4 regions of the Clostridium sp. JS66 genome follow, and region 4 is predicted to be linked to each of the others. Evidence: riboswitches for the same ligand, from Rfam matches in the RefSeq annotation. Region 4 holds a riboswitch; each other region holds the start of a gene.

Region 1 (3,311 bases), 120 kb from region 4:
ATGTGTTACTAATCTTGATAAAATATCTCCTAAAAATTGAATAATATTAACAATAATTAAAAGTACAATTATTGTAGCTACCATAATATCAGTTTCAAAATATTGATATCCATAGCGTATTGCAAAATCACCAAGTCCACCACCTCCAACAGTACCTGCCATAGCTGATAGTCCAATTAAACTTATAATGGTTATGGTCACAGCATGAATAATGCCTGGCAATCCTTCTTTTAACATTACTCTAAATATGATTTCTAAAGGACCTGAACCCATAGCCTGGGCAGCTTCAATTACTCCTTTATCTATATCAAGTAGTGCTGATTCAATTTGTCTTGCAAAGAAAGGGGTACATCCAAATATAAGTGGAACAAGAGCCCCTTTAGTACCTATGGTAGTACCTACTAAAAGTCTTGTAACTGGAATAATAGCTGCAAGAAGAATAATAAATGGTATAGATCTAAATATATTAATTATTTTTGCAAACACTCCATTAATAATTTTATTTTCTAATATATTTCCTTCCCTTGTAACTACCAATGTAACTCCTAAAATAACTCCAATAATTGCTGATATAATTCCTGAAATAGCAACCATATAGAAAGTTTCAAATAATGCTTTTATCATATCTGGATAGAGTTTTATTAAATTCGGTGCTATATTATTTAAATATTCATTCAATCTTATCGCCTCCATGAAATTTTTAGCACTTAATTACTGCTAATTTTTAATTTTTTATCATCTTTTTTAATATCTATTGTATCTACAGAAATATTATTTTCTTCTAAATATTTTATTGAACTTGCTATACCTTCATTAGATCCATTTAACTTTACTATCAAATTACCAATTGGAGTATTCTGGATGATTTCTATGTTCCCAAATAATATACTTGCATCTACCCTAAATTTCCTTGAAATTTTAGAAATGAACGCATGACCTGTTTTTTCTCCTGTAAATGATATTCTTACTACCTTCTCTCCTTCTGTAATTTCATTAAAAGCAAAATTTTCTTTTTTAAGAAAATCATAAATTTTTTCATAGTGAAATAATGAACCTATAAATCGTTTTGTTATATCTGCTTTTGGATTTGTAAATATGTCTATTACAGATCCTTGTTCTACTATTTGTCCTCCATCAATTACTGCTGCCTTCTGACAAATCTCCTTAACAACCTCCATTTGATGAGTTATAATCACTATAGTTAATTTTAGCTTTTCATTAATGTCCTTAAGTAATTTCAAAATTGCTCCAGTAGTTTGCGGATCTAAAGCTGAAGTTGCTTCATCACATAAAAGTACTTCGGGATCATTGGCTAAAGCTCTAGCAATACCTACTCTTTGTTTCTGTCCACCACTTAACTGTGAAGGATAAACATTAACTTTTTCTTCAAGTTCCACTAGTTTTAAAAGACTTAGTACTTTTTCTTTTATCTCTTGTTTACTCAATCCTTTACCCTTTAAAGGATAAGCTACATTTTCAAATACAGTTCTACTTCTCATAAGATTGAAATTTTGAAATATCATACCAATTTTTTCTCTGCTTTTCCTAAGTTCTTTTGTCGATAGCTGCATTAAGTTTTTCTCATTTACAATTACATCTCCTGAAGTAGGCTTTTCCAATAAATTTATACATCGAATCAAAGTACTTTTACCAGCTCCACTATATCCTATAATTCCATAAATTTCACCAGCTTTGATCTTAAGATTAATTTCTTTTAAAGCTTCCACCTCAACATTTCCATTTGTATAAATTTTTTTAATGTTTTTTAGCCATATCATTTTTGTCCCTCCCTAATTTATACTTGCTTAATTATTTAAAAAATAAAAAATCCTCTTCGAAGAAGAGGATTCCCATTATAAAAAATCGTACTAAAGTACATAAATTTTCTATACCATCTCATCTTCCAGAACAAAGTTCTGCTGGAATTAGCACCTTTACATGCTCACTGCATGTGGTTGCTGAAACTTCATAGGGCCAGTCCCTCAGTTTCTCTTGATAAGGTAAAAAATATTCACTTTTAAATTTATGTTTCTGTCTCAAACAATTAAGTATTTAATGATTTACATTATAATTATAATTTTCCATACTGTCAATACTTTTATAATTAAAATTTATACTTTTTTAATTGAATATATATAAAAACACTTTAAAAAAAGGTTAAATATAGCAATAATATATTTAATGATATTATTATAGCTGCTATTAATCCGCCTAAAATTTTAGTATATTTGCCATTAGCTAATTCACCCATTAAATCCTTACGATTTGATATATATAACATTTGAATAATTGGAAATGGAAGTATAAAACTTAAAGCAACTTGACTTAGCACAAGCACATACATTGGATTGATTCCCATAGCTATAATTACCATAGCTGGTGACATAGTTATAAGTCTTCTTAAGTTTATTGGAATACTTAAATTAACAAAACCTTTCATGATAGTCTGACCTGCTATAGTTCCTACTGCAGAAGAAGATAAACCTGATGCCAAAAGTGCAATTCCAAAAGCGCCACTTGAGAAAGCTCCTAATAAAGGCTGTAATGATTTATGTGCTTCTTCTATAGTACCAACTGCTATTCCATTTTTATAAAACACTGCAGCAGATACTATAACCATTGCAGCATTAACTATAAATGCAATATTCATGGCTACAAATATATCTATTTTTTCCATCTTAAGATGTTGTAATTTGTCTAAATTAGATGAACCTGATTTTCTATATTGAACTAAATGAGAATGCAGGTATATTACATGAGGCATGACTGTAGCTCCAAGCATACCAACAGCAATTAAAACTGCTTCATTATTAGGTAACATAGGAACTATGGTATGCACACCAACTTCAATCCAATCTGGTTTGGAAAGGAATAATTCTATGGTATAAGCTGTACAAATTACAGTTATCAATAAAGTTATAATAATTTCTATAACTCTTTGACCATATTTCTCCATATATACTATTGCAAAGGTTATTACTCCAGTTAAAAAGCCTGCATATATTAATGGGATTCTAAACAATAAATATAATCCTAAAGTTCCACCAAGAAACTCTGCTAAATCAGTTGCCATCGCTCCTAATTCAGCAACAATCCAAAAAATCCAATTCACAGATTTTGGAAAAACTTCAGCACACATTTCTGGAAGATTTTTTCCTGTTGCTATACCCAGTTTCGCAGACATAGTTTGTAGAAATATAGCCATTATATTACTAAACAGTATTACCCAAATGAGCTCATAATTGAATTTAGCTCCACCAGTTATATTGGTTGCAAAATTTCCTGGATCAATATATGCTACACTAATAACA
Region 2 (3,311 bases), 1.4 Mb from region 4:
ATACTTAAAATCATCAGCATCTATATTGGTAATGCCTTCTATGTGTATATCTTTCCAGTTAATTTTTTTATCATAGGCGATAGTAGATAGTATGGATAACTTTCTTGCTGCATCATAACCTAGAACATCAGAATCAGGGTTAGATTCAGCAAAGCCCAAATCTTGAGCAATTTTTAAAGCATCTTCGTAGCTCATGTTTTCATTATACATTTTTGAAAGTATAAAATTCGTAGTACCATTTAATATTGCTTTAATACTTACAATTTCATTACCTGTAAGACATTCCATAAGAGGTTTCAAAATAGGTATACCGCCTCCTACACTAGCTTCAAAGTTTAATGTAACACCATTTTCATGTGCTATATCTAAAAGTTCTTTTCCATGTTCCGCCATTAAATCTTTGTTGGCTGTTACCACATGTTTTTTTGAAGCTAAAGCTTTTTTTACATATTTGTAAGCAGGATTGATGCCACCCATAACTTCAACAATTATATCCACAGGGCTTTTTAAAATGTGTTCAAAGTTATCAGTTAGAATTTTAGAATCCTTTTTTTGTTTATGTTTTTCAATATTTCTAACTAATATATTTGAAAGTTTAAGTTCCTCACCTGTAATCTTTTTAAATCTTTCTTTATTTTTATTTATTAATTCAGCTGTACCTGTTCCAACTACTCCATAACCTAATATTGCAATAGATGCCATATTAAAAAGCCCCCTTTTTATTTGTATTTACTCTCATTAACTAAAATTTAGCCAGTAGGAACTTCCCTACTGGCTTTTTACTTAAATAATTCGTTGTTTATTTAAGTTTTAAGCTTTTGCAAGAGCTTGATCTAAGTCATATATAAGATCATCAACACCTTCGATACCAATTGAAAGTCTTATCATATCAGGAGTAACTCCAGCAGCTTTTTGTTCTTCTTCATTAAGTTCTGCATGGGTTGTACTTGAAGGATGAATTACGAGTGACTTCGCATCAGCTACATTTGCAAGTAATGAGAATAATTCAACACTATTTATAAATCTTTTTCCTGCTTCTAAACCACCTTTAATTCCAAATGTGAATATTGAACCAGCACCTTTTGGTAAGTATTTTTTAGATAATTCATTATATGGATTACCTTCTAGTTCAGGATAGTTTACCCAAGAAACCTTTGGATGCTTACTTAAAAATTCAACAATTTTTCTTGTGTTTGATACATGTCTTTCTACTCTCAAGGATAGTGATTCTAAGCCTTGAAGGAATAAAAATGCACTTTGAGGACTAAGAGTTGCTCCAGTATTTCTCAAAAGTTGAACTCTAGCTTTTAAAGCAAATGCTGGTGCGCCTAAATCTGCGTATACTAATCCATTGTAGCTTTTATCTGGTGTTGTAAAATCAGGGAACTTTCCACTAGTTCTCCAATCAAATTTACCACCATCAACTATTACTCCACCAATTGTAGTTCCATGTCCTCCAATAAACTTAGTTGCAGAGTGAACAACTACATCTGCTCCAAATTCTATTGGTTTAACAAGATATGGAGTACCAAAAGTATTATCTATGATTAATGGTATTTTATTTTCATGTGCAATATTTGCTACAGCTTCTATGTCTAATACATTGATTCTTGGATTTCCTATAGTTTCACCATAAAGTGCCTTTGTTTTATCTGTAATAGCTTTTCTGAAGTTTTCAGGATCATCTGGATTTACAAATACAACTTTTATACCAAGCTTTTTTAAGGTTACTCCAAATAATTCATATGTTCCGCCATATAGTGTACTTGCTGCAACTATTTCATCACCTGCACTTGCAACATTGAGGATAGCATAGGTAATAGCTGCGAGTCCTGATGCTGTTGCGAGTCCTGCAACTCCACCTTCTAATTCTGCTATTCTCTTTTCAAATACATCTGTAGTTGGATTCATTATTCTTGTATAAACATTTCCAGGTTCTTTTAATTGAAATAGGTTAGCAGCATGATCAGCATTTTTAAATACGTAAGATGAAGTTTGGTAAATTGGAACAGCTCTTGATCCTGTTGTTGGATCTGGTTCCTGTCCTGCATGTACTTGTAATGTTTCAAATGATAATTTTCTTTCACTCATTTTAGATTCCTCCTAAATATTATTAAACCTTTAATACATGGACGAAACTTCTAATTTGATAATTGCCTAGGAAATTTTTAAAATAAAAAATCTTCTTGCAGAAAAGCTACAAGAAGATTATTCCCCTAGCTTCTCATCTTTCAGGATTTAACCTGCTGGAATTAGCACCTTTGAACAAAAATGTTATTCAGGTTGCTGGGCGTCATAGGGCCAGTCCCTCAGCCTCTCTAGATAAGAAGTTCCGTATTCGATTGAATAAATGATAACAGATATTAGTTTTAATTGTCAATACCAAAAAAACTAAAAAAATAAAATTTATATTTTAAAAATTTGTTATATGCACTGAAATAACTTGATATTTAATAGATAAAAAAATTTAATTTAGTGAAAATTTTTTTTATTCATTTCTTTATAATAGAAAAACTATTGACAATGTAAATAAACAGATATACTATTAATAATAAGTATAATTGAATGTAAAATCTTATCCAGAGTGGTGGAGGGACTGGCCCTGTGAAACCCGACAACCGGCATTAATTAAATGTATCGGTGTCAATTCCTGCAGAATAAGTTTTTATTCTGGTAGATAAGAAAAGAAGTTTAAAATTAGCAATTTTAAAGCTGCTTTTCTATGAAAAGCAGCTTTTCAAATTTATATGAATAATTTACTACTGATAAAGGAGAAAACTATATGTTTATAAGAGATACATTTTTAGAAAAAGAAACCACTTTATCCTTTGAAATATTTCCACCTAAAAGCAATGAAACTTTATTTAATATTATTGAGGAGTTAAAAAATTTTGATCCGGGTTTTATAAGTGTAACTTATGGAGCAGGTGGAAGTAGTAAAGATAGAACTGTAGAAATAGCTTCGATAATAAAAAATAAGTATTCAATAGAAGCGCTTGCTCATTTAACATGTATAACATCTACAAAAGAAGAAATAGAGGAAGTAGTTGAAAATTTAAAAGTAAACAAAATAGAAAATATATTAGCCCTAAGAGGTGATATACCAGAAAAATTTACTATAGGTAAAGAACATTTATATAGATATGGGAAAGATTTAATAAATAAATTAAAAATTGATACTAACTTGTGTATAGGAGCAGCAGCTTATCCAGAAGGACATAATGAGTGTAAAGATTTGGACATGAGTGTAAGATATTTAAAAGAAAAGGTTGATGCAGGTGCAGACTTTTTAATCACTCAGTTATTTTTTG
Region 3 (3,311 bases), 620 kb from region 4:
CTTTTACTTTAATAAGTCCTGCATTTTGAAGTACTTTTAAAGCTCTAGATCCATTTGTTGGATCATTAGGTATAGCAATTTCTGCACCATCTTTTATATCAGCTATCTTTTTAACCTTATTTGAATATACTCCCATTGGTTCAAGATGAACTTTTACAGTATAAGATAACTCAGTATGTTTTTCTTTATTAAACTGTTCTAAGTAAGGTACGTGTTGATAAAAATTTGCATCTAACTGTCCTTCATTTAAAGAAGTATTTGGTGTTACATAGTCTGTAAATTCAACAATTTGAAGATCATAACCTTCTTTTTGTAGTATTGGTTTTACTTGTTTTAATATTTCCGCATGTGGTACTGGTGTAGCACCTACTTTTATTACTTTTTTATCCTTGCTTGTGCTGCTTGAAGCATCTCCACTTTTAGCACCACAGCCTGCTAATGATAAAACAACAAGTGATGATAGTATTAAAGATATTATTTTTTTCTTTTTCATTTTTATTACCCCCGCTTAATTATATTTTTATTTTGTTATTTAAAATAATGTTATTTACTTAATTTTCTATAAATAAATGTACCTAAACTTTGAAAAACCTGAACAAGTACTATTAAGATTACAACAGTGTAAATCATTATATCTGTTTTAAATCTATAGTATCCATAGTTAATAGCTACATTTCCGAGGCCCCCTCCGCCAATAGCTCCTGCCATAGCAGAATAACCAACTACACTAATAACTGTTAAAGTTATTCCTAATATTATAGAAGGAAATGCTTCCTTTAGTATTACTTTATATATTATTTGCCAGTTGCTTGATCCAAAGGATTTCGCTGCTTCTATTACACCATTGTCTACTTCCTTCATAGAAGATTCTATTACTCTAGCTGCAAACGGTGCTGCTGCTATTGTCAAAGGAACTATAGCTGCATTTGTTCCTATACTTGTCCCAACTATTAATTTTGTCAGTGGAAATATAGAAATCATCAATATTAAAAATGGGAAGGAACGTAAAGTATTTATTATAAAATCCAATGTCTTATACACAACTTTATTAGGTTTCAATCCACTTTCATCTGTTAATACAAGTATAATTGCTGGTATAAATCCTATAGCCACTGCTAAAAAAGTAGATATTAAAACCATTTGTACTGTTTCCAATAATGCTGGAAGTAATATTTCATTAATCATCATTTTCAATCACCTCCCAAATTATAGACTTTGAATCCAAGAATTTGCATATATTTTCTTTGTATTGTTCATTTGTATTTATAACAAGTGATCCCAAAACATTGTCTCTGAACTTTTCAAGCTTTCCCCATACTATAGAAAAATCTATATCAAGTTCTCTAGCTATTGAAGTTATAATACACTGCTGACTGTACTCTTTGGGAAAAAATATTTTTATATTCACTCCACTTTCAGGAAGTACTTCATTTTCACCTAATAGCTTCTGTAAATCCTTATCTGGTTTTAAGAACAACTCTTCTACAGTACCTTCACCTTTTATTTCTCCCTTTTCCATAAGTGCAACCCTATTACATATTTCTTTAACTACTTCCATTTGATGTGTAACTAAAACCACTGTAATATTTAATTCTTCATTTATTTTCTTTATAAGTTCTAATATGGATTTTGTAGTATTCGGATCTAATGCTGATGTAGCTTCATCACATAATAATATTTCTGGATCTAAAGCTAATGCTCTTGCTATACCAACCCTTTGTTTTTGTCCACCACTTAAATCTTTAGGCATACTATGAATTTTATCTTCAAGTCCTACTAACTTAACTAAATTGGTTACTTTTTTTTCTATATAAGCTTTATCAAAATTCCATACTTCTAAGGGAAGTGCTATATTATCAAATACATTTTTTCTATTTAGCAGGTTAAAATTCTGAAATATCATACCCAACCTTTTTCTCATAGTCTTTACTTCTTTTTCACTTAATTCTTTTAATTCATTCCCCATAATAGTTACGCTTCCACTATCATAAGTTTCCAAAGCATTCAAACACCTTAAAAGTGTAGACTTTCCAGCTCCACTATGTCCTACAATACCTACAATGTCGCCTTTTTTTACATGTAAATTTATATCTTTAAGCACTTGGTTGCCAGAAAAACTTTTATTTACATCTACTAATTTAATCATTGGCCCTTTCCTTTCTTCTAGAAATTTATTACTTTAATTCGTTATAACTGTGATTAGTTAAATCATAGTAGTTACAAAAACTATATGTCTTGTATAACCTTCTTAAGACAAAAATTAAAGCCCGAGGAAAAACCTCGAGCTATTACTCTTAATTTAACCTCTCATCTCTCAGCTTACGCCGCAGGAGTTAGCACCAATATACCATTAAAAAAATGATACTGGTTGCTGGGTTTCATCGGGCCAGTCCCTCCACCACTCTTGATAAGTGCGAAATTTATATTCAATTTATGTTTTAAATTATAACAACACAAATATAGATTGTCAACTTCTATTTTTAAATTTTATTGTATTATTCTCAATTATTTATTATCTTCATAAATAAATTTCTTAATTTTTCCATAAACATCTTCTTCACCTATTACCAACAAAGTATCTCCTTCTTGGAATGCAGCATTAGGTCCTGGTGAAAGTATTAAATTGCTTTTTCTTCTTATTCCTACTATAGTAGCACCTGTATTTTGCCAAAACTTACTTTCGGATATAGTGTTTCCTATAATACTAAGTCCTTTATATATTTTAAACTCAAAAGGCATGAAGGGATTAGTATTAATAAATCTATTAGAATAATCTATAAGTTCATCAATTTTTCCTTCAATTTTTTCCTCTAACAATTTTTTTTGATTTATTAAATCTAATATTTCTTTCCTAGATAAATTTATAGAATCTATATCTTTAAATTTATCTATAAACTTTACACAATTATCCACTGATTTAATAATAATTCCACTACCTCTTATTACTTCCACTATATCCATGTCATTTAAAAGAATAATTGCTCTTCTAATAGTTTCAGGCGAAACATTGTAATAACTTGAAAGAGATGATCTTCCATGAAGTTTGTCTCCTACAGAAAAATCACCAGATAATATTCTGTTCGCTATATCAATTGCTATTTTTTGATAAACTGGTTTTTTTATGTATTCCGATGACATTTTAAATTATACTTTAAAATATATTATATCTTAAAGTAAATCCTCCTCCCAATAATATTCTATTAAAAAAATATTAATATTCACTAATTTGATACACTAATAATCCAATTTCATTTAAAACGATAAAAATTCACCACTAAATTGAAATTAAAACATTTTTACATATACATAAT
Region 4 (3,311 bases):
ATGGAAATTTTTTAAAAGCTATCTTTCTTATTGAAGAAGGATAGCTTTTTTATAAGTTATAAGATCAATGTAAACATTAAAAGGAGAAGACTAAAGTGTTAAATAAGAATAAAAGTAATAAGGGTATTTCAGAAGAAAATCTAAATAAGCTTTTAGAGATCTTAAAGATTGTCAAGTATGGTTTTGTAGCTTTAGTTATTCAAGATGGGATGGTAGTTGAAATAGAAAAAAATGAAAAAATGAGAATAGTATGATTTTAAATAAATTTATCAAGAATGTTATTAGCATATTCGAAATATATATTATATATTAAGGGATGTTTAGATGTTGAATCTTTTATGAAATTGCAGTTTGAATTTGGAGGTGAATTTATGAACTATAAAGTAGCTTTTGTTAGTAATGATGGAAAGAATGTAAACGAAAACTTTGAAACATCAAGAAAGCTTTTCATTTTTGAAATTAAAGAAAATATAGCAGAATATTTGGAAACTAGAGAAAGTGGTTTATGTTTTGAAGAGCGTGGTCATAATGAAAAATATATGAAAACGTTAGTAAATTTGATATCGGATTGTAAGGCTATTTTTGTTAAAAATATAGGGTATATGGCTTTAGTGTTTTTAAAGTTTAATGGAATAAAAGCTTTTGAAACAGATTATAGTATAAGTGATGTAATTGAAGGAATATTGAGTTCTTCTTTTGAAATATAATTGTATAAAAGCTACAGTTTAAAAAGTGATATTAAATTTATTTCCTAAATAAGCATTGACATATCATGTATTACATACTATAATTTATACAATTATATTATAATATGTAAATCAATTGTTAATCAGTTAGCTTAAAATAATAAATTTATTCTTATCCAGAGAGGTGGAGGGACTGGCCCTATGAAACCCGACAACTGGCATTTTAATATGCATCGGTGTCAATTCCTACAGAGTAGTTTATACTACAATGAGAGATAAGAAAAATAGCAGGTTTATAAACTAAAATTTTGTTGAAATAAGCTATTTTTCTTAAATGAAAAATAGCTTTTTTTTATCCCTTTAGTTGACCAGAAAACTGGAAACTAATCTATCTTAATTAAGATATAATTAGGTTTCAGTTTTTTTGGTTATTTAACATTACTAAATAATTTAATATTGAAATTCTTATTAAGAGAGACTGAGGGACTGGCCCTTTGATGTCCGGCAACCTGAAATTATGTTTCAAGGTGCTAATTCCAGCAGATATTATATCTGAGAGATAAGAAACTAGAATTTGATAAATCTTCTTGTAGCTTATCTATAAGGAGATTTTATTATGTGCATGTATATCCAATTAATGAACTTGATTTGCCTATTTAAGCTTAATAAAATTAAAAATTTCAAAGGAGAATGAAAATGAGTATAAGTAGTGTAGTGGATGATTTTTTAAGTAAAGGAATAGAATGCTCTATTAACCGATTTGAAAAAAATTCTAAGTTTTTCAGAAAAGAAAAAAGTAATTTGTTAACAAAGGTTTGCACTGCAAAAACACAGATTTTTACAGTAAGAGGACAAAACATAATGGTTGTTACAGATGAAAATACTATAATCAGTAATATAAAATTTAGAGAATATTTTAAAGTAAAACCAAGAGAATTAAGTAATAATGAAATAATAAAAATTACAGGTCATCCTAGTGGAGGGTTAAGTCCCTTCGGATTAAAAAAACCATTAAAAACCTATATAGATATTTCTTTAAAGGGAAAAAATAATATTTATCTTTGTGCAGGAATGAAAAATTTTGTAGTAACAGTTAATTATAATGAAGTAATTAAATTAACTTGCGGTCAGTTGGTGGATATTTGTGAATACAATGATTATGTTAGGGGAGTGATAATATGAGAGTGTTGATTAATTTGGAAAGTCATTTAAACAATTTTTGTGCATTTAGAAATGCTTAATATGATGAAAGAATTAGGTGACATGAATAATCCACTAAAAATCTTTTTAAATAAAATAAAAGAATATTATTAACACTACCTTCATTAAAATGTATTTTAGTGGAGGTAGTGTTATTTTATGATATAATTAATTTGATTACAGAAATAGGGAAGGGAGTTTAGTTTTTTGTAATGAAGAAAAAGTTAGACGTAAATAAAACAATCACTACAGTAATTATTTTAAATGCAATTCAAATAACTACAATTGTTATGGTGATATTGTACAATTACTTTTATAAAAATGTATTAAATTTACAAGATAAATTTTATAGTGGAGAACTTTTGGTATATTTAATTATATCCATAGGAATTATAAATAGTTTTTTTGCAATTAAGGATATTCGTTCTTTAAATGGCAACAATGATGAATATAAAATGCTTAAGAATACATTAGAACAGCTAGGGGAACTTAACAAAACTCTTAGAGCTCAAAGACATGATTTTATGAATCACCTGCAGGTAGTATATAGTCTTATGGAAATGGAAGAATATCATGATGCAAGAGAGTATATAGAAAAAGTATTTAAAGACATTCAAAAGGTAAATAAGGTATTAAAAACTGCTAATCCAGCAGTTAATGCGCTGCTTCAAGCTAAAATACTTTATGGAGAAAAAAGAGGAATAAAAACAGAAATATTAATTACTTCCTCACTTCAAGATTTAAAGGTACCATCTTGGGAATTCTGCAGGGTACTTGGTAATATTGTAGATAATGCAATTTATGCACTTCAAGAAATAGATGAAGAAAGAATTATACAAATAGAATTATTCGAAGATTTAAAGTTATATGGATTTAAAATAAAGAACAATGGACCAAAAATTCCAGAAGAACTTGTGAAAAAAATTTTTAAAGCAGGAGTTACTACCAAAGGTGAAAAAGGAGAAGGTATGGGACTGGCTATTGTAAAGCATATACTAGAGGAATATGGAGGGGGAATTAAAGTATTTACAGAAAATGAATTTACTGTTTTTCAAGGATGGATTCCAAGATAAATAAACTTTTCAATATGATGTAGGGTAAGTCATAAGGTAAAACTTGAAATATGACATTTTAAACTGAATTATGTATTTTTGGACTACTATGCATTCATTTTAATTCATGTAGGAAGTATTATACTAGTATAGACAGATACACAGAAGTTACAATTAAAGGAGGAGGGAGAAATGGAGCTGGTAAGTTTTTTATCTACTATAAGTTGGATTGCCATATTGTGTTTTTCATTTGGATTTTTGCTGGTAGTTATAGAAATGTTTCATCCTGGATTTGGAATACCAGGAATTTTCGGAGCTATATTTTTAATAATGGGCATAGTAATAACAGCGAAAAGTATTATGGAAGCATTGA

Evidence for each region. Region 4 has a riboswitch for S-adenosylmethionine ahead of Q6H37_RS08880 (YbaK/EbsC family protein). Riboswitches for the same ligand answer to the same signal wherever they lie in the genome.
Region 1: it holds a riboswitch for S-adenosylmethionine, as region 4 does, so the genes downstream of both, Q6H37_RS08405 (methionine ABC transporter ATP-binding protein) here and Q6H37_RS08880 (YbaK/EbsC family protein) in region 4, are expected to answer to the same signal.
Region 2: it holds a riboswitch for S-adenosylmethionine, as region 4 does, so the genes downstream of both, Q6H37_RS02190 (O-acetylhomoserine aminocarboxypropyltransferase/cysteine synthase family protein) here and Q6H37_RS08880 (YbaK/EbsC family protein) in region 4, are expected to answer to the same signal.
Region 3: it holds a riboswitch for S-adenosylmethionine, as region 4 does, so the genes downstream of both, Q6H37_RS06035 (methionine ABC transporter ATP-binding protein) here and Q6H37_RS08880 (YbaK/EbsC family protein) in region 4, are expected to answer to the same signal.

The regions. Positions count from the first base shown of each region.
Region 1 is NZ_CP131467.1:1,772,492-1,775,802, reverse strand. Features, by position in the region: gene Q6H37_RS08410 (methionine ABC transporter permease) at 1-678, opposite strand, end outside; gene Q6H37_RS08405 (methionine ABC transporter ATP-binding protein) at 708-1,778, opposite strand; SAM riboswitch class I at 1,894-2,002, opposite strand; gene Q6H37_RS08400 (Nramp family divalent metal transporter) at 2,147-3,311, opposite strand, start outside.
Region 2 is NZ_CP131467.1:470,133-473,443, forward strand. Features, by position in the region: gene Q6H37_RS02185 (homoserine dehydrogenase) at 1-702, opposite strand, end outside; gene Q6H37_RS02190 (O-acetylhomoserine aminocarboxypropyltransferase/cysteine synthase family protein) at 811-2,091, opposite strand; SAM riboswitch class I at 2,222-2,329, opposite strand; SAM riboswitch class I at 2,573-2,684, shown strand; gene metF (methylenetetrahydrofolate reductase [NAD(P)H]) at 2,783-3,311, shown strand, end outside.
Region 3 is NZ_CP131467.1:1,264,909-1,268,219, reverse strand. Features, by position in the region: gene Q6H37_RS06045 (MetQ/NlpA family ABC transporter substrate-binding protein) at 1-493, opposite strand, end outside; gene Q6H37_RS06040 (methionine ABC transporter permease) at 544-1,185, opposite strand; gene Q6H37_RS06035 (methionine ABC transporter ATP-binding protein) at 1,178-2,146, opposite strand; SAM riboswitch class I at 2,305-2,414, opposite strand; gene Q6H37_RS06030 (TrkA C-terminal domain-containing protein) at 2,506-3,138, opposite strand.
Region 4 is NZ_CP131467.1:1,888,030-1,891,340, forward strand. Features, by position in the region: gene Q6H37_RS08870 (YezD family protein) at 96-254, shown strand; gene Q6H37_RS08875 (NifB/NifX family molybdenum-iron cluster-binding protein) at 372-707, shown strand; SAM riboswitch class I at 856-968, shown strand; SAM riboswitch class I at 1,149-1,252, shown strand; gene Q6H37_RS08880 (YbaK/EbsC family protein) at 1,383-1,868, shown strand; gene Q6H37_RS08885 (sensor histidine kinase) at 2,099-2,959, shown strand; gene Q6H37_RS08890 (NfeD family protein) at 3,131-3,311, shown strand, end outside.